DNA from 4 places in the Streptomyces sp. NBC_00385 genome. Region 4 is predicted to be linked to each of the others. Evidence: riboswitches for the same ligand, from Rfam matches in the RefSeq annotation. Region 4 holds a riboswitch; each other region holds the start of a gene.
The links. A riboswitch is a leader RNA that binds a small molecule or an ion and turns the genes downstream of it on or off. The one in region 4 is predicted to bind cobalamin.
Positions count from the first base shown of each region.

Region 1: linked by a shared signal. The riboswitch ahead of OG959_RS27380 (prenyltransferase/squalene oxidase repeat-containing protein) and the one ahead of OG959_RS37085 (ABC transporter substrate-binding protein) in region 4 are both predicted to bind cobalamin.
Region 2: linked by a shared signal. The riboswitch ahead of metE (5-methyltetrahydropteroyltriglutamate--homocysteine S-methyltransferase) and the one ahead of OG959_RS37085 (ABC transporter substrate-binding protein) in region 4 are both predicted to bind cobalamin.
Region 3: linked by a shared signal. The riboswitch ahead of OG959_RS30670 (cobalamin biosynthesis protein) and the one ahead of OG959_RS37085 (ABC transporter substrate-binding protein) in region 4 are both predicted to bind cobalamin.

Region 1 covers NZ_CP107951.1:6,131,841-6,136,045, reverse strand. Annotated here, with positions in the region: gene OG959_RS27395 (LysE family translocator) at 1-600, opposite strand, end outside; gene OG959_RS27390 (hypothetical protein) at 689-1,210, opposite strand; gene OG959_RS27385 (hypothetical protein) at 1,212-1,445, shown strand; cobalamin riboswitch at 1,702-1,823, shown strand; gene OG959_RS27380 (prenyltransferase/squalene oxidase repeat-containing protein) at 1,938-3,197, shown strand; gene OG959_RS27375 (SCO2322 family protein) at 3,254-3,916, shown strand; gene OG959_RS27370 (energy-coupling factor transporter transmembrane component T) at 3,913-4,205, shown strand, end outside.
Region 2 covers NZ_CP107951.1:1,534,585-1,538,789, reverse strand. Annotated here, with positions in the region: gene metE (5-methyltetrahydropteroyltriglutamate--homocysteine S-methyltransferase) at 1-1,864, opposite strand, end outside; cobalamin riboswitch at 2,025-2,240, opposite strand; gene OG959_RS06675 (LysE family translocator) at 2,320-2,964, opposite strand; gene OG959_RS06670 (ABC transporter ATP-binding protein) at 3,146-4,205, opposite strand, start outside.
Region 3 covers NZ_CP107951.1:6,885,235-6,889,439, reverse strand. Annotated here, with positions in the region: gene OG959_RS30685 (class II aldolase/adducin family protein) at 1-421, opposite strand, end outside; gene OG959_RS30680 (inorganic phosphate transporter) at 658-1,920, shown strand; gene OG959_RS30675 (hypothetical protein) at 1,946-2,191, shown strand; cobalamin riboswitch at 2,355-2,486, shown strand; gene OG959_RS30670 (cobalamin biosynthesis protein) at 2,621-3,634, shown strand; gene OG959_RS30665 (cobyric acid synthase) at 3,631-4,205, shown strand, end outside.
Region 4 covers NZ_CP107951.1:8,398,369-8,402,573, reverse strand. Annotated here, with positions in the region: gene OG959_RS37095 (ABC transporter ATP-binding protein) at 1-560, opposite strand, end outside; gene OG959_RS37090 (FecCD family ABC transporter permease) at 557-1,564, opposite strand; gene OG959_RS37085 (ABC transporter substrate-binding protein) at 1,642-2,682, opposite strand; cobalamin riboswitch at 2,743-2,929, opposite strand; gene OG959_RS37080 (acyl-CoA dehydrogenase family protein) at 3,037-4,205, opposite strand, start outside.

The DNA.
Region 1 (4,205 bases), 2.3 Mb from region 4:
GATCATCGTGACGCCGCCGATTCCGCCGACGAGTGAGAGGCGCCGGGGCGAGCGGGCGAACCAGTCCCGGCCGGTCGCCGCGAGCAGGCCCCACAGGCTGTCCGAGGCCAACGCGATGATGTTGAAGACCAGCCCGAGCACCAGCATCTGCACCGCGATGTGTCCCTGGGCGCGGTCGACGAACTGCGGCAGCACGGCGGCGAAGAACACCATGGTCTTGGGGTTGGCCACACCGACGGCCAACCCGTCCCAGAACGTGCGCAGTCCTCCCTGCGCGGCCTTCTCCTCGCCGGTGAACGCGGCCCGCAGGGAACCTCGTTGCCGCCACGCCTTGACGCCCAGATACACCAGGTAGGCGGCACCGGCCAGTTTCAGCACCGTGAAGACGAGGACGGAACGCTCGACGATCGACCCGACTCCGAGGGCCACGGCGAAGACGAGCAGGAACGCGCCCGTCGTGTTGCCCACGACCGTCGTCAGCGCCGCGCGCCGGCCCTGCGCCAGCGCCCGCCCGATCACGAAAAGCACGCTGGGCCCCGGGATCACGATCAGCAGGAACGACATCGCCGCGAAGGCGAGCAAACGGTCGGTGGACACCATGGGGCTCATGCAAGCACGGCCTCCGGTCGGTCCTCATCCCCTTTTTCCGCGTACGGGCGTGCTGTCGCCGAGGGACGGACGAGGCGGATCAGGGCGACTTCGGCCACACGTAGAGCCTGCCGCTCACCGATACGTCGTCGAATGTCCCACCGTCCATGTGCTCGATCAGGGCCATGGAGACGGCGCCTCGGTCTGTTACGGAGCACACGGCCGCGCCTTCGACGAAACCCCGGGCTTCGCTCTCGCTTCCATCGGAGAGCTGAAGGCCTCCGAAACCGGTCCCGGACGCGGCCTTGCAGGACTCGAAGGTCTTGGGCATGCCGGTCTGCAGGAGTCCCACGCGGGTGTTGGGCAGGGCGCGCAGTTGATAGTCGCCGAAGTCGTCGATGCAGCTTTCGGACGGCCAGTAGAGGAGTTCCGCTCCGCGGGGGTCCTTCACCACGCCGTCGCCGGATTCCACCCGGCTCATGCCGTCGTCGAGGTCGACGATCTGCTGTTCGGAGTGTTCGCAGGAACCCGGCGCGAGGCCCCACATGGTCTCGGTCGCCTCTGCGTACCCGGCCGGCGCCGTGAGGTCGACATCCGAGGTGGCCGAAGGGCTCGCGGACACCGTGTCACTCGAAGTCGCCGTGGGCGACTCGCTCTCCCCCCAGGCTTGGTCCGGGCTCGGCAGTGTGCTCGGTCTGGTTCGCGCGCTGCTGGAGGCCGGGGCGGGTGCCGGGGCAGGAGCCGAGACGGGCTCCGGGTCGTTGCTGAAGATCACCGTCGCCAGGATGCCGGCCAGCGGAATGGCGATCCCGCCGACCCACCATGCCCACCGGGGAGGATCCGTCCGCGGTGGATGAGGCGGAGAAGGAGGAGGGGTAGGGGGCGGGCCCGGTGGCCGGGACGGAGGAGGCGGAGGGAATCCCCCCGGACCTGTTGTCATGCCCGCCCCGCCCTTTCAACCAGACTGATTCTTAAGCCGGTTGTAGTTTAACGATCACTCCTCGAAAGAGCCATGCGCGTTTCGGCGCCTCCGTGGGCGGCCCCGGCAGCGGCCACAGAGGGCCATGCCGTCGGATGCCGGGGCCGCCCACACCGAGGGGCCCCGGGACCCGCCCGGTAGAGTGGGCTGGTCGTCATCATGTCCGTTCAGGGGGAAGCCGGTGCGAATCCGGCGCTGACCCGCAGCCGTGACCGCCCAGCCGGGCGGGAGTCGGAATGCCCTGTCCGTGTCGTGACCGGCTCGTGCCGTCGGGACCCCCCGGTGGCCGGCACCGTCGAGGTATACGGAGCCGGAGCCTGGTGCCTGTGTGTGCCTGTGCCCGGTTCCCCCAGGAGAGGCCCCGCCCGCCATGACCGTACGCCGCAGCGCAGCCGCGCTCGCCGCCACCGCCACCGTGCTCTGTGTGGCCGCAGCCCCGGCCGCAGTCGCCGCGCCGTCCCCCTCCCCCTCGCCGTCCGTGTCTCTGCCCTCGGGGCTGTACGGCACGAAGGACCCGACGTACGACGGGGTGTGGCGGCAGTCGCTGGCCTTCGCCTCGCAGCGGGCCGTGGGTGTTTCGCCCGCCGACGAGGCCGTCGACTGGCTGATCGGCCAGCAGTGCGACAGCGGGGCGTTCCCCGCGTACCGGCCGGACCCGACCGTGCGCTGCGACGCCAAGACCATGGTCGACACCAATGCGACGGCTGCCGCCGTGCAGGCGCTGCACGAGGTCCGCGGGCACGAGGATCTCGTGCAGCACGGGGCCTCCTGGCTGAAGTCCGTGCAGAACAAGGACGGCGGCTGGGGCTACACCGCCGGCAGCCCGAGTGACGCGAACTCCACCTCGATCGTGATCGGCGCCCTCGCCCGGGCCGGCGAGAAGCTCGACGATGTGACGAACAGCGAGGGCAGGACGCCGTACGACGCGCTGCTCACCTTCGCCATTCCCTGCGGCGGCAAGGACGGCGGCGCGTTCGCGTACCAGCCCGACAAGGCCGGCAAGCTCGTCGCCAACGGCGACGCCACCGCGGCCGCCGTGCTCGGATCGCTCGGCAAGGGGCTCGTCGTCGGCAACAACGCCGCGGTGAAGGACCCCACCTGCACCGGGGGTGACACCGTCAAGCCCGAGCAGGCCGCCCAGAACGGCGCCTACTACCTCGCCGGGGCCCTCAAGAAGACCGGCCACCTCGACTCGCCGCCGATGCCCGGCGCCGAGGACAGCGCCCCGCAGCCCGACTTCGGCAACACCGCCGACGCGGTCGTCGCCCTGTCCGCGGCCGGCCACAAGGACAAGGCCGCCGCGTCCGTGAAGTGGCTCGAGAAGAACTCCGCGGACTGGGCGAAGGAGAACGGCCCCGCCGCCTACGCGCAGCTCGTCATGGCCGCCCACGCCACCGGCACCGACGTCCACGACTTCGGCGGCGCCGACCTCGTCGCCCAGCTGAACGCGACGGGTCCCGCGCCCTCCACCGACAAGAAGCCGACGGCGAGCGCCACCGAGGAGGAGAAGAAGGACAGCGGCGACGGGGACGGCATCGGCGGTGTCTGGTGGTTCGTCGGGATCGGACTCGCCGTCGGCGCCGGCGCCGGGTTCCTGATCAGCGGCCGCCGCAAGAACCAGCAGCTGTGAGGAGCCGTCGGGCGGCCTCGGGCCGGAAGAGCGCACGCGCCGGACGGGCCACCGTACTGCTGGTGGTCCTGGGCGCCGTCCTGGCCGTGCTCGGTACGGGCACGGCCCAGGCGGCGGGCTACCGCTACTGGTCGTTCTGGGAGGGCTCCGGCAGCGGGTGGGCGTATGCCACCCAGGGGCCGTCGCTGGTCCGGCCGGACGACGGTTCGGTGCAGGGCTTCCGGTTCGCCGTGAGCGCGGACTCGCAGGACGCGGCCAAGCCGCGCCACGCCCCCGACTTCGCGAAGATCTGCGCGGACACGCCCGCCGAGGACGGCCGCAAGCGGGTCGCTCTCGTCATCGATCCCGGTACGGCCGCCGACGCCCCGGACGGGGAGACTCCCCCCGCTCCGCGGACCGCGTGCGCGCAGGTCCCGGAGGACGCGAGCAGCGCGGAGGCCCTCGCCTCCGTGGCCAAGCCGCTGCGGTACGGCAGCGACGCGCTGCTCTGCGCGATCTCCGGCTATCCGGACTCCGGCTGCGGTGAGCAGGTGTCCCAGGACTCGGGTGGCGGCAGGACCGCCACGGCCGACGCCTCCGCGCCCACGTCGGCCGGTGTCACCACCGGCGGCGACGGTGCGGACGGCGGCGGGCCGTCCGCCGGGGTCCTCGTCGGGGTCGGCGCCGTCCTGCTCGTCGGCATCGCCGCAGTCGCGCAGGCCCGCCGCCGCCGCGGATGACCGGCTCGACGAGCGGTGCGCCTGCGGATACCGCGGGCGCACCGGTGGACCGGGTCCGTGCCTGGCGCGCGCCCGCAGCCACCCGGAGCAACGCACTGCCCGCAGGCGCCTGGTGGCTGTGGGCGCTCGGGCTCGCGACCGCCGCGTCCCGTACCACCAACCCGCTGCTGCTCGGCCTGCTGGTCGGCGTGGCGGGGTACGTCGTGGCCGCGCGCCGCACGGACGCTCCGTGGGCCCGCTCCTACGGGGCGTTCATCAGGATCGGGCTGTTCGTCATCGGTGTACGGCT
Region 2 (4,205 bases), 6.9 Mb from region 4:
GGGTCTCGCGCAGAGCGGGTTCGTCGACCTGGATGACCGAGGTCCCGCCCGCTTCCAGATCGTCGACCTCGTCCCGCAACGCCAGGGCGACCTGGCGTGCGGTGACGCCGAGCGGCTGGTCGTCACGGACGAACGACCAGGCCAGCATGGTGACGGGCCCCGTCAGCATGCCCTTGACCGGGCGGTCGGTGAGCGACTGGGCGTACGAGGTCCAGCGCACCGTCATCGGTCCGGGCCGGGAGATGTCGCCCGCGAGGACCGGCGGCCGGACGTAGCGGGTGCCGTAGGACTGGACCCAGCCGTGCCGCGTGGCGAGGTACCCGGTCAGCTGCTCGGCGAAGTACTGCACCATGTCGTTGCGTTCGGGCTCACCGTGGACCAGGACGTCGATGCCGGTCTTCTCCTGGAAGGAGATGACCTCGCCGATCTCGGCCCTGATCCGCTCCTCGTAGCCGGCCACGTCGATCCGGCCCTTGCGCAGGTCGGCGCGGGCCGTGCGCAACCCGGCGGTCTGCGGGAACGAACCGATGGTGGTCGTCGGCAGCAACGGCAGCCCGAGGCGGGCCCGCTGAGCGGCAGCACGCTCCTCGTACGGCAGGGAACGGCGGCCGTCGGAACGGGTGACAGCAGCGGTCCTGGCCCGCACGGCAGGGTCGCGGGTGATCGGGGAGTCCGCACGGGAGGCCAGATCGGCCCGGTTGACGGCGAGCTCCGCGGCGATGGCGGCGGTGCCCCGGGTCAGCGCCTTGGCCAGCGTGACGATCTCGGCGGTCTTCTGGGTGGCGAAGGCGAGCCATCGAAGGATCTGGGGGTCGATGTCCCGCTCCGCCGCGGCGTCGACCGGCACATGCAGGAGGGAGCAGGAGGCGGACACGTCGACCCGGTCGGCGAGGCCGAGAAGCGTGCCCAGGGTGGACAGGGACTTCTCGTAGTCGTTGATCCAGATGTTGCGGCCGTTGACCACCCCGGCGACGAGCCGCTTGCCGGGGATTCCGCCCACCGAGGCCAGCGCGTGGAGATTGGCGGCCGCGGCGCCGGTGAAGTCCATCGCCAGGCCCTCGACAGGGGCGTTCGCCAGGACGGGGAGTGCTTCGCCGAGCCGGTCGAAGTAGGAGGCGACGAGGAGCCTGGGCCGGTCGGTCAGGCCGCCGAGCTCCCGGTAGGTGCGGGCGGCGGCGTTCAGCTCACCCGGCGTCCTGTCCTGGACCAGGGCCGGTTCGTCCAGCTGGACCCACTCGGCTCCGGCGGCGCGCAGGTCGGCGAGCACCTCGGCGTAGACGGGCAGCAGCCGGTCCAGGAGTGTGAGCGGCTCGAAGCCGGCCGCCACCCCGGGGGCCGGCTTGGCCAGCAGCAGATACGTGACCGGGCCGACGAGCACCGGCCGGGCTGCGTGCCCGAGCGCGAGGGCTTCCTTCAGCTCGGTGACCTGCTTGGTGGAGTCGGTGGTGAAGACGGTGTCGGGGCCGAGCTCGGGGACGAGGTAGTGGTAGTTGGTGTCGAACCACTTGGTCATCTCCAGGGGAGCGACGTCCTGCGTGCCGCGGGCCATCGCGAAGTACCCGTCGAGCGCGTCGGACCCGACGGCCGCCCGGTGCCGCTGCGGAACCGCGCCGACCATGACGCTGGTGTCCAGGACGTGGTCGTAGTACGAGAAGTCGCCGGTCGGAACCTCGTGGACGCCGGCATCCGCCAGCCGCCTCCAGTTGGCCCGGCGCAGACCGGCCGCGGTTGCCCGGAGGGCGTCGGCGGTGACCCGGCCCTTCCAGTAGCCCTCGACCGCCTTCTTCAGTTCCCGGTCGGGGCCCTGGCGGGGATAGCCGTACACGGTGGCTCGTGCCGCCGCGGCTGCGGGTTCGGTGGTCATGGAACTCTCCTTCGCGAGTTGACTCCTGAACATCCCGGGCCGGGACGCGGACGCGAAGGTGTGACGAACCGGACGGATCCCGTGCGCCGTCGGCGCGCGCTTCCGTGCGGTATGTACGCCGACCCGCCCACGAGGTCACCGGGATATCCGCACGCCAAGGGGCACGTGCGGGCAACGGGCAGGTCTTCGGACTCGCGGGCAGGTCCGCCGAGGCGGACACCTACTGGCCGTCGCTTCCCGGACCCGATCGGATCCAGTGCGTATGACGGCGGTCGTTCCCACTCACCGCTGCGGGGCAGTCCCGGATTTCCACCGGGTTCCCTCTTACGACGCGTCTGCCTGGCGGACAGGGCGAACCAGCTGCACCAGCCAGCCTAGAGGGTGGGCCGCACCGCTGGGGACCGCGGTTCACATTCCGGAACGGGGAGCCTGCGGATCGTGCCCGCTCACCCGGCTCAGGCGGAGACCGCGGTGCGGGACAGCGCGGTGCGCAACGCGAAGACGCCGAGCAGGCCGCCCGACGTGAGCCGTTGGGCCGTCATGGCGCGGGGCCGGGTGGCCAGATACCCCGAGATGCGGGCTGCGCCCAGCATGATCAGACCGTTCACGGTGATGCCCACGATGACCTGCACCCCACCGAGCTGGAGGAGTTGCGCCCACGCCGGACCTCCCCGCGGGTCCAGGAACTGGGGCAGCAGGGCGGCGTACAGAAGCGCGATCTTGGGGTTGAGCAGGTTGGTCAGCAGCCCCATCGAGAACAGACGGGCGTCGGAGACCGGAGGCAGATCCCCGGCCGGGTCGAACGGTGAGCGGCCGCCCGGCTTGAGCATGCTCCAGGCGAGGTAGGCCAGGTAGGCGGCCCCGGCAAGCTTGATCACCGTGTACGCCACCGGCACGGCGGCGAACAGCGCGGACAGGCCCGCCGCCGCGGCCAGCAGATAGCACACGAACCCCACTGCGGTCCCACTGAGGCTGACCAGGCCCGCCCTGCGGCCCTGGGTGATCGCCCGGGAGGCGAGGTGGATCATGTTCGGTCCCGGAGTCAGCGCCATGCCCAGTTCGATCAGTGCCACTCCTCCGATTGCGGTCAGAGTGATCACCGGTCAACCTCCAGGTCGTTCGTCGGGTGCCTGATGCGCAGCGGCTCACCCGGCTGTGGTGGACGGGTGCGACGCATGTGCCGTGCCTGTCCCGCCCGCTGCAGCATAGAGCTCGGCGTCTGGGCAACTTCGGCCGCCCCAGGCCCCGTTCCCGTCTCGACTCGGCGGGTGCGCGTCCGTCTCAGACGGGGTAGGCGTGGGTCTGCGCCGCCTTCACCGTCGCCCAGACCGCCGCGCCCGGGTGCAGGTCGAGTTCGGCGGCGGAGGCCGTGGTCAGGTCCGCGGTGAGACGCAGCTCTCCGGTGAGGTCGGCGCGGATCTGGTCGCCGTGCGTCTCCAGGCCCGCGATCTCGCACTGCCAGAGGTTACGGGCGCTGGAGCCCGCGGGGCGGTCACGGTGAAGGGTGACGGCGCTCGGCGGGAAGGCCACGAAGACCGGACCGGACAGGGCCTCCATGGTGGTGGCGGGAGGGCCGTCGTCGAGGCGGACGGTGTGGCCGTCGGCCGAGCCCCGGTAGAGGTTCAGGCCGACCAGACGGGCGATGTAGTCCGTACGGGGATGGCGGGCGATGTGGGACGGCGCACCCTCCTGGACGACCCGGCCGTCCTCGACCACGACCAGGCGGTCCGCCAGGACCATCGCGTCCAGCGGATCGTGCGTGACCAGGACGGCGACGGCTTCGAACTCGGCCAGATGCCGCCGGAGTTGCGAGCGGACCTCCAGGCGGGTGCGGGCATCCAGCGCCGCCAGCGGCTCGTCCAGGAGCAACAGACGCGGCCGGGTCGCCAGGGCGCGGGCCAGGGCGACACGCTGGGCCTGGCCGCCGGACAGGCTGCGTGGCTTGACGTCGACGTGCTCCGCGAGACCGAGGCGGCCGAGCCACTTCGTGGCCTCACTACGGGCCGCGGCCTTGGTCGCCCCGTGGCAGCGTGGTCCGAAGGCCACGTTGTCCAGGGCGGTGAGGTGGGGGAAGAGCAGGTAGTCCTGGAAGACGACGCCGACGGGGCGGGACTCCGGCGGCGTACGCTCCAATGCCGTTCCGTCCAGCCGCAGATGGCCGTCGGTGAGTGGTGTCAGGCCGGCGAGGGCGCGCAGGGCCGTGGTCTTGCCGGCGCCGTTGGGGCCGAGCAGGGCGACGACTTCGCCGGGTGCGACGGCCAGCGTCACATCGAGGCGGAAGGTGCCGCGCTCGACGACGAGGCGGGCGTCGAGGCCCTCCTGGGGCGTGTCGGCGCGCGGG
Region 3 (4,205 bases), 1.5 Mb from region 4:
GTTCGTCCGTGCCGTAGCGGGCATAGGCGGCGACCCGGACGGGGCCGCCCAGCATCGCTGCGGCGTAGTGCACCGACGGCACCTCGGCGACCAGTGCGGAGACGGCTGTGGCGTGCACCGCGTGGGTGTGCACCACGGCGACCGCGTCGGTGTTCCGGTACACCGCGAGATGGAGCGGGAGTTCGCTGGTGGGGGCCATGGTTCCAAGGATCTGGTTGCCCTCCGGATCGACGCCGGTCAGATCCTCGGGGCGGAGCCGGTCGTACGGCACTCCGCTCGGGGTGACGAGTACGGTCCCGCCGACCCGTGCCGAGACGTTGCCCGAGGTGCCCACGACCAGTCCCTCGGAGGCCGTCCGGCGGGCGGTGGCGACGACCGCATCCCAGGCCTGTTCGATCGAATCCCGCCACTCACCGCTCACACGAAGATCCTTTCAACGGATGAGCGGCCCTGTGCCACCCCTCCCACGACAGCCTCCCCGGACGCCGGATTCCGGGCCCACACCGGCCCGTACCGGAATCCCGCCGTCACCCGTCGGACGAAAAGGGCGGCGGCACTCCGGTTGGGGTCACCGCAACGCCCTGCCCAGTTCATCTTCCGTTCACTCAGGTTGCCTACGGTCCACGTGCCACTGACGTCGAACGATTGCCTGGGTAAATGGAACACATCACGCTGCTGCTCGCGATTGTGATCGTGACAGCTCTAGTGTTCGATTTCACGAACGGTTTCCACGACACCGCCAACGCGATGGCCACCACCATCTCGACCGGCGCACTCAAACCCAAGACAGCGGTGGCCATGTCCGCCGTTCTCAACCTCGTAGGCGCGTTCCTGTCGGTGGAGGTCGCCAAGACGATCTCCGGCGGGATCATCAACGAAGACGGGCTCAGAACCGAGGTCATCTTCGCGGCGCTCGTCGGCGCCATCCTGTGGAATCTCCTGACCTGGCTGGTCGGCCTGCCGTCCAGTTCCTCCCACGCACTGTTCGGCGGCCTGATCGGCGCCGCGGTGATGTCCGCGGGCTGGTCGTCGGTCGACGGCGGCACCGTCGTCACCAAGGTGCTGCTCCCCGCGGTCGCCGCACCGGTCGTCGCCGGTCTGGCCGCGTTGCTGGCCACCAAGCTGACGTACCGCATCGGCGGGAAGGTCAAGGGCGGCGCCCAGGAGAAGGCCACCGCGAAGGGGTACCGCGCCGGCCAGATCGCCTCGGCCGGTCTCGTGTCGCTCGCGCACGGCACCAACGACGCGCAGAAGACCATGGGCATCATCACGCTCGCCCTGGTCACCGGCGGCGTCCTCTCCCCCGGCTCCAACCCGCCGGTCTGGGTCATCGTCTCCGCGGGCCTCGCCATCGCTCTCGGCACCTACCTGGGCGGCTGGCGCATCATCCGCACCATGGGCAGCGGCCTGACCGAACTGAAGCCGCCGCAGGGCTTCGCCGCCCAGACCAGCGCGGCCACCGTCATCCTGGCCTCGTCCCACCTCGGTTTCTCCCTCTCCACGACCCAGTCGTGCTCCGGCGCCGTCATGGGCGCGGGCCTCGGCCGCAAGGGCGGCGTGGTCCGCTGGTCCACCGCCACCCGGATGTTCGTCGCCTGGGGCCTGACCCTGCCGGCCGCCGGTCTGGTCGGCGCGGGCGCGGAGTTGCTCACCAAGCAGGGCACCTGGGGTGTCGTGGTCGTCGCGGCGCTCCTGATCGCCGGCTCCGGTGCGATCTGGGTGCTGTCGCGGCGCAAGCCCGTCGGCCACGACGACGTCGCCCCGGCCGGTGCGGACGCCGAGCCCGCGGGCGTCGTCACCACGGCCATCGCGGCCGTCAGCCCGCCGCCCACCGCGGCCGCTCAGCCCCACGACCTCACGGCCACCATCCCGGCCCCCGCCGGGCCGGTCGCCGACCCGGCCCGACCCGCCACGGTCTAAGAGCCTCCGGTAAGGACAGATCCCCATGAACATCGACTGGGCAGCCCTCGGCACCGTCTTCGGTGTCTCCCTCGTCGCCACCGTCGCGCTGGTGGGCCTCTTCACCCTCGGCGTCGTCGGCCTCTCCAAGCAGCCCGAACCGGCCGCACAGGGCGGCTCGGCGGGCGGTCCGGCGGGCGGTTCGCTCATGCTGGCCCGCGCCGGCGCGTACGTCTGCTTCGGCCTGTGCGCCGCGGCCGTGGCCTACGGCATCTACCTGATCGTCGTCTGATCACCGCCTGAGCCCCACCGGTCCCACCCGCATCGGGCCGGACGCACCACTGGTGCGTCCGGCCCGATGTGCGTCTCAGCACACTGCACCGTCGCAGGTCAACGGCAAGTTGACGGGCGTTCGCAGAGCGTGGTGGACTGCCGGAGCCATTACGGCGACAGCAGAGGAAGCCGGTGCGAATCCGGCGCGGTCCCGCCACTGTCACCGGGGAGCAGTCCCCCACCACTGGAAGTCACGGTCCACGCAAGCGGACTGGAAGGCCGGGGGAACTGCGGATCCGGAAGCCAGGAGACTCTCGTCGCCGTCACGTCGAACCAGGGCGCGGACCCTGAGTGAGGACATATCGCCATGCCCGGCTGCCGTGCGTCCCTTCCTGTGCAACGCAGAACAGGTCCTGAGGTCCTTCGAGGCGCAACGGCCGGCTGAACCGTGCGTGCCGATCGCATCTTCGCGTACGGCGCCACGGCCGGTCTGATCGGCGATCTGCTGCTCGGTGATCCCCGCAGGGGGCACCCGGTCGCCGCCTTCGGGCGGGCCGCGGCAGGCGTCGAACGCCGTCTGTGGCGCGACCACCGCGGGTGGGGCGCCCTGCACACCGTGCTCTGCGCCGGAGGCGCCGCCGGGGGCGCCGCGCTGGCCTCCCGCGCCCTGCGCCGCCACCCCGCCGCGTCCGTCGTCCTGACCGCCGCCGCCACCTGGTCCGTCATCGGCGGTACGTCGCTGGGGCGCGAGGCCCGGGCCATCGGTGGCGCGCTCGCCTCCGGGGACATCGAACGGGCCCGGGAGCGGCTGCCACATCTGTGCGGCCGCGACCCGCAGTCCCTGGACGGTCCGCAGATCGCCCGCGCCGTCGTGGAGTCCGTCGCCGAGAACACCTCGGACGCCGTGGTCGGCGCCCTGGTGTGGGGCGCGCTGGGCGGGGTCCCCGGACTCGTCGGGTTCCGGGCCGCCAACACGCTCGACGCGATGGTCGGTCACAAGTCGCCCCGCTACCGGCGTTACGGCTGGGCCTCGGCCCGCCTCGACGACCTCGCGGGCTGGCCGGGCGCCCGGCTGACGGCCCTCCTCGCCGTGACCGCCGGGGGGCGGCCACGGGAAGCGGTGCACGCCTGGCGGGCCGACGCGGCCAAGCACCCGAGCCCCAACGCGGGCCCCGTGGAAGCCTCGTTCGCCGGCGCGCTCGGCGTACGGCTCGGCGGAACACTCACCTACGGCGGCCGGGTCGAGCACCGTCCCGTGCTCAACGGGGAGACCGGCCGCGCGGTGGAGCCCGCCGACATCGAGCGGGCCGTACGGCTGTCGCGCCGGGTGAGCGCGCTCGCCCTCGGCGTGAGCGTGGCGGCCCGGCTGGGCGCGGGGTTCGCGGCACGAAGGATCGCGGGGGCCCGCACCGCGGGTTCCCGCAGCACGGCACCCCGATTCTCAGAACGGAGACCGACATGAGCGGCGGACTGCTGGTCGCCGGGACCACATCGGACGCGGGCAAGAGCGTCGTCACGGCGGGCATCTGCCGCTGGCTGGTGCGCCGGGGCGTGAAGGTGGCGCCGTTCAAGGCGCAGAACATGTCACTCAACTCCTTCGTCACCCGCGAAGGCGCCGAGATCGGCCGCGCCCAGGCCATGCAGGCCCAGGCCGCCCGGGTGGAGCCGACCGCGCTGATGAACCCGGTGCTGCTCAAGCCCGGCAGCGACCGCTCAAGCCAGGTCGTCCTGATGGGCCGTCCGGTCGGCGAGATGAGCGCACGCGGCTACCACGGCGGCCGGCAGGAGTCGCTGCTGTCCACCGTCGTGGACTGTCTGGAGCAGCTTCGGGGCACGTATGACGCGGTGATCTGCGAAGGGGCGGGCAGTCCGGCCGAGATCAACCTGCGGCGCACGGACATCGTGAACATGGGCATCGCACGGGCGGCGCGCTTCCCGGTGGTGGTCGTCGGCGACATCGACCGCGGCGGGGTCTTCGCCTCGTTCTTCGGTACGACGGCGCTGCTCTCGGCCGAGGACCAGGCGCTGATCGC
Region 4 (4,205 bases):
ACCAGGGCCAGCAGTTCGAGCTGGTGCTGGATGTCCAGATGGTTGGTCGGTTCGTCCAGGAGCAGTTCGCGCGGCTGCTGGGCGAGCGCGCGGGCGATCTGGACGCGCTGGCGTTCACCGCCGGACAGCGTGTGCCAGGACTGGTCGCGGCGTTCCGCGAGACCGGTCCGCTCCAGAGCCTCGCGCACCGCCCTCTCGTCGGCCGCCGTCGGCGCCGACCAGGCACGGCGGTGCGGGATGCGGCCCAGGCGTACGACGTCCACGACGCTGAGCTCGACCTGGGTGACGGCGTGCTGGTCGACCACGGCAACGCGCCGGGCCACGGTGCGTCGGCCGACCGCGGTCAGCGGATCGCCGTCGAGGGTGACCAGGCCCGCGTCCGGGGCGAGGACCCCGGCCAGGATCCGCAGGAGGGTGGACTTCCCGGAGCCGTTCGGGCCGATCAGCCCGATGGTGGCGCCGGGCGGCGGTGCGAGCGAGACACCGTCCAGGATGAGGCGGCCGCCCGCCTCCCTGCTGACCCGGTCGGCCCGCAGGCCGCCGGGGACGGCCCGGGTCACGGGGTCCGCCGGGTGCGGTGGAGGACCAGCACGAAGGCGGGGACCCCGATCAGTGCGGTGACGACTCCCACCGGTACCTCCTGCGGATCGAGAACGGTCCGGGCGAGGGTGTCGACCCAGACCAGGAACACGGCCCCGGCGAGTGCGGTCACCGGCAGCAGTCTGCGGTGCCCGGAGCCGGTGAGCGCCCGGGCCGCGTGCGGCAGCACCAGCCCGACGAACCCGATGGCACCGGCGGAGCTCACGAGAGCGGCGGTCAGCAGTGCGGTCGTGCACAGCAGGACGATCCGGGTACGGCCGACGTGGACGCCGAGGGTGGCCGCCGCGTCCTGGCCGAAGGCGAAGGCGTCGAGCGTACGGGCGTGGCCGAGGCAGATCAGCAGGGTCACTGCGAGCACGGCGGAGCAGATCCACACATCGCTCCAGCCGACGCCGCCGAGCGAGCCCAGCAGCCAGAACAGCACGCCTCGGGTCTGTTCGGCGTCGGCGGCGGTCATCACGACGAAGGAGGTGAGCGCGGAGAAGAGCTGCATGGCCGCGACGCCGGACAGGACGACCCGGTCGGTGCTGCCGCCGAGGGTGTGGCTGAGCAGCATGACCAGGGCGAAGGAGCACAGGGCCCCGATGAACGCCCCGGCCGACAGGGAGACCGCTCCCCCGCCGACCCCGAGGACGACCACGACGACGGCGCCGGTCGAGGCTCCGGAGGAGACCCCGAGGACGAACGGGTCGGCGAGCGGGTTGCGCAGCAGCGACTGCATGACCGTGCCGCAGACCGCGAGCCCCGCGCCGCAGACGGCGGCGAGCAGGGTGCGCGGCATGCGCAGGTTCCAGATGATGCCGTCGCGGATCGGGCTGAGCCGCGACTCGCCCGCGCCGAGGTGGGAGGCGACCGCGGACCAGACGTCGGCGACGGAGATCCGGGCCGGGCCGATCGTGACGGCGACGGCGACGGACAGGGCGAGCAGCAGGAGCCCACCGGTCCACAGGAGGCCTTCGCGGATACCGCGGACGCGCCGGAGGCCGGGCCCGGTGCGCGCGGCCGTGTCCTCGCGCTGTACCGCGGCCTGTTCGGTGTCCGTCACCCCGCGAGCCCGAAGGTGCGCAGGGCTGCGGCCACGCGCTCCACGCCCTCGACGGTCCGGATGGTCGGGTTCATCGCCTGGCCGCTGAGCAGCACGTAGCGCTTGTGCCGGACGGCGTCCATGTTCTTCGTGACGGGGTTGGACTCCAGGAAGGCGATCTTCTTCGCGGCACTCTCGGCGGTCTGCGACTTGCGGGTCAGATCGCCGATGACCAGTACGTCCGGGTTGCGGTCGGCGACCGTCTCCCAGTTGATCTGCGGCCATTCCTCGTGAGTGTCGTCGAAGGCGTTCTTCGCGCCGAGTTCCCGGGTGATGATGCCGGGCGCACCGCAGCAGCCGGCCAGGTACGGGGCCTCGGAGTTGGCGAACCAGTACAGCAGCGAGGCCCCGGAGGCGTCGATGCCGCTCGTCGCCTTCCGTACCCGGGCGCGCAGCCCGGCGACGAGTTTCTCGCCGCGCTCGGGAACGCCGAACACCTGGGCCAGTTCGCGCACTTCGGCGTAGACGCTGTCCATGGTCAGGGCGCCGGTGCGGACTCCGTCGCCGTCCATGCTGTTGTCCTTGGCGGTGCAGTCGGCGGGCGAGACGTAGGTGGGGACGCCCAGCTTCTCGAACTGCTCGCGCGGTGCGACACCGCCCTTGGCGAGGGTCGATTCGAAGGAGGCGCTGACGAAGTCGGGCTCCCGGTCCAGGACCTTCTCCGACGAGGGGCGGTTGTCGGAGATCCTCGGGACGCCCGCGTTGGCCTTCTCCAGGCCCTTCAGCACCGGGTCGGTCCAGGTGGCCGTGGCGGCCAGCCGGTCGGCGAGACCGAGCGAGAGCAGGATCTCGGTCGATCCCTGGTCGACCGGTACGGCGCGCTTCGGCGCGGCGTCCACGGTGACGGTCCGTCCGCAGTTCCTCAGTGTGACCGGATAGCCGTCGGCCTTGCCGGACTTGGCTGCGGTGCTGTCCTTGCCGCCGCCGCAGGCCGTCAGCAGGATCAGGGCGGCGGTGAGCAGGGCGGCGGAGCGGGCGGGGCCGGCTATGGGCGGCACGGAGTACCTCGGCGTCTCTGGGCCCATGCGCGGGGCCCGTACGGAGTTCCGCGGCCCGGTGCCGGACCGCGGGTGCCAGCAGGTCTTCGGACTCGGGTTCATGCGGACGGGACGCCTTCCCGGGAAACCGTGGGTCTCCCAGTGGCCGTGGCCCCGCCCGTCCCCCTCACCGCTGCGCGTCAGTTCCGGATTCGCACCGGATTCCCTGACCCCTACGTGGAGTTCGACTGGCTCCGGGCACGCTACCACGAGCCTCCGCGCAGCTCAGCGGCGGTGCGGGGCGGTGCGGTGGCCGGGGCGGCGTGCCGCGCACCGCCCCGGCCACCCCACCGTTCCGGGGCGGCCCGGTACCGGTCACGCGTTGCGGTGAACCGATTCGTCACCGGGGGTGCGCGGACCGGTGGCTTCCGGGGCCGCGGCGATGTGCCAGGAGGCGCCCGGATCGTCGTAGGCGTCGGTGTAGCGGGCTCCGGTGATGGGCCAGTCGGCAAGCAGCTCACCGGGCAGCGCGAAGGACGCGGCCAGTTCCGGCAGATGGCCGCTGACCGCGGTGACGAGCTGTTCGGTGGCATCACTCAGTCCGTCTACCTGACCGGGGGTCAGGTGGCCGGCCGCGAGCAGGTCCCCGCTGTTGTGTGCGACCCAGCGCAGCGCGAACAGCCGGGCCAGTTCGTCCAGCCGCTCGCGGGCCTCGCCGCCGGGCAGCGCCGCGAGCGCGTTCTCGTACGCGTGGGCCGCCTGCCGGTACCCATGGGCCTCGACCCCCCGCAGCGCGGGCCCGGATGCCGCGTTCCAGCGCTCCAGCGGGCCACCGTCCGCCGCCCGCGCCATCCGTGCCGCCGCCCGGGCGAACCAGATGCGCTCCACCTCGTCCAGGAGGCGGCCGAGGAACCGGAGGTCGGCGAGGTCACCGCCCGTGGCGCCGGCGGCCGGTTCCTCCTGCGGGGCCCGTGACGCGTCGAGGAGGAGTCCGGCCGCCGCCCGGGAGTGAATGGCCAGGTTGTCACCCTCGGCGGTGATGGCGCCCTCGATCCCGGTGACGAGTTCGGTCATCCCGTTGTTCTCCAGCAGCCCCTGGGCGCCGCACCGCTCCCGGCATTCGACGATCACGGACCGGGCCTGCCAGGTGATCCACCCCTTGGCGATGTCGACCAGCCGCTCGTCCGCCTCCCGCTCCGCGGGCGGCCGGGCCGCCGCCTTCTCCCAACGGTCGAGTACGCGCCGGTGCAGCAGGCTCATCGCGAAGACGGTGGCCATGGCCTCGGCGAGCGGACCGTGGTGGCTGCGGTGGGCCACCACCGGCACCGGGGGCGCCGCGCGGCCCCCCGAGACGAAGCGATGGCCGCCGTAGCGGACGGCGACGGCCAGGGTGGTGCGGGCGGAGCCGACCGCGCTGGCGCTCATGCAGATCCGGCCGGTGGTGACCCGCCCGATCGAGGTGAGGAAGCGGCGCCTGCGTCCCTCGGTGCCGCTGCGGAACACCCCGTCGTCGCCGACCCGCCCCTGCGCGCCGCCGAGCAGTG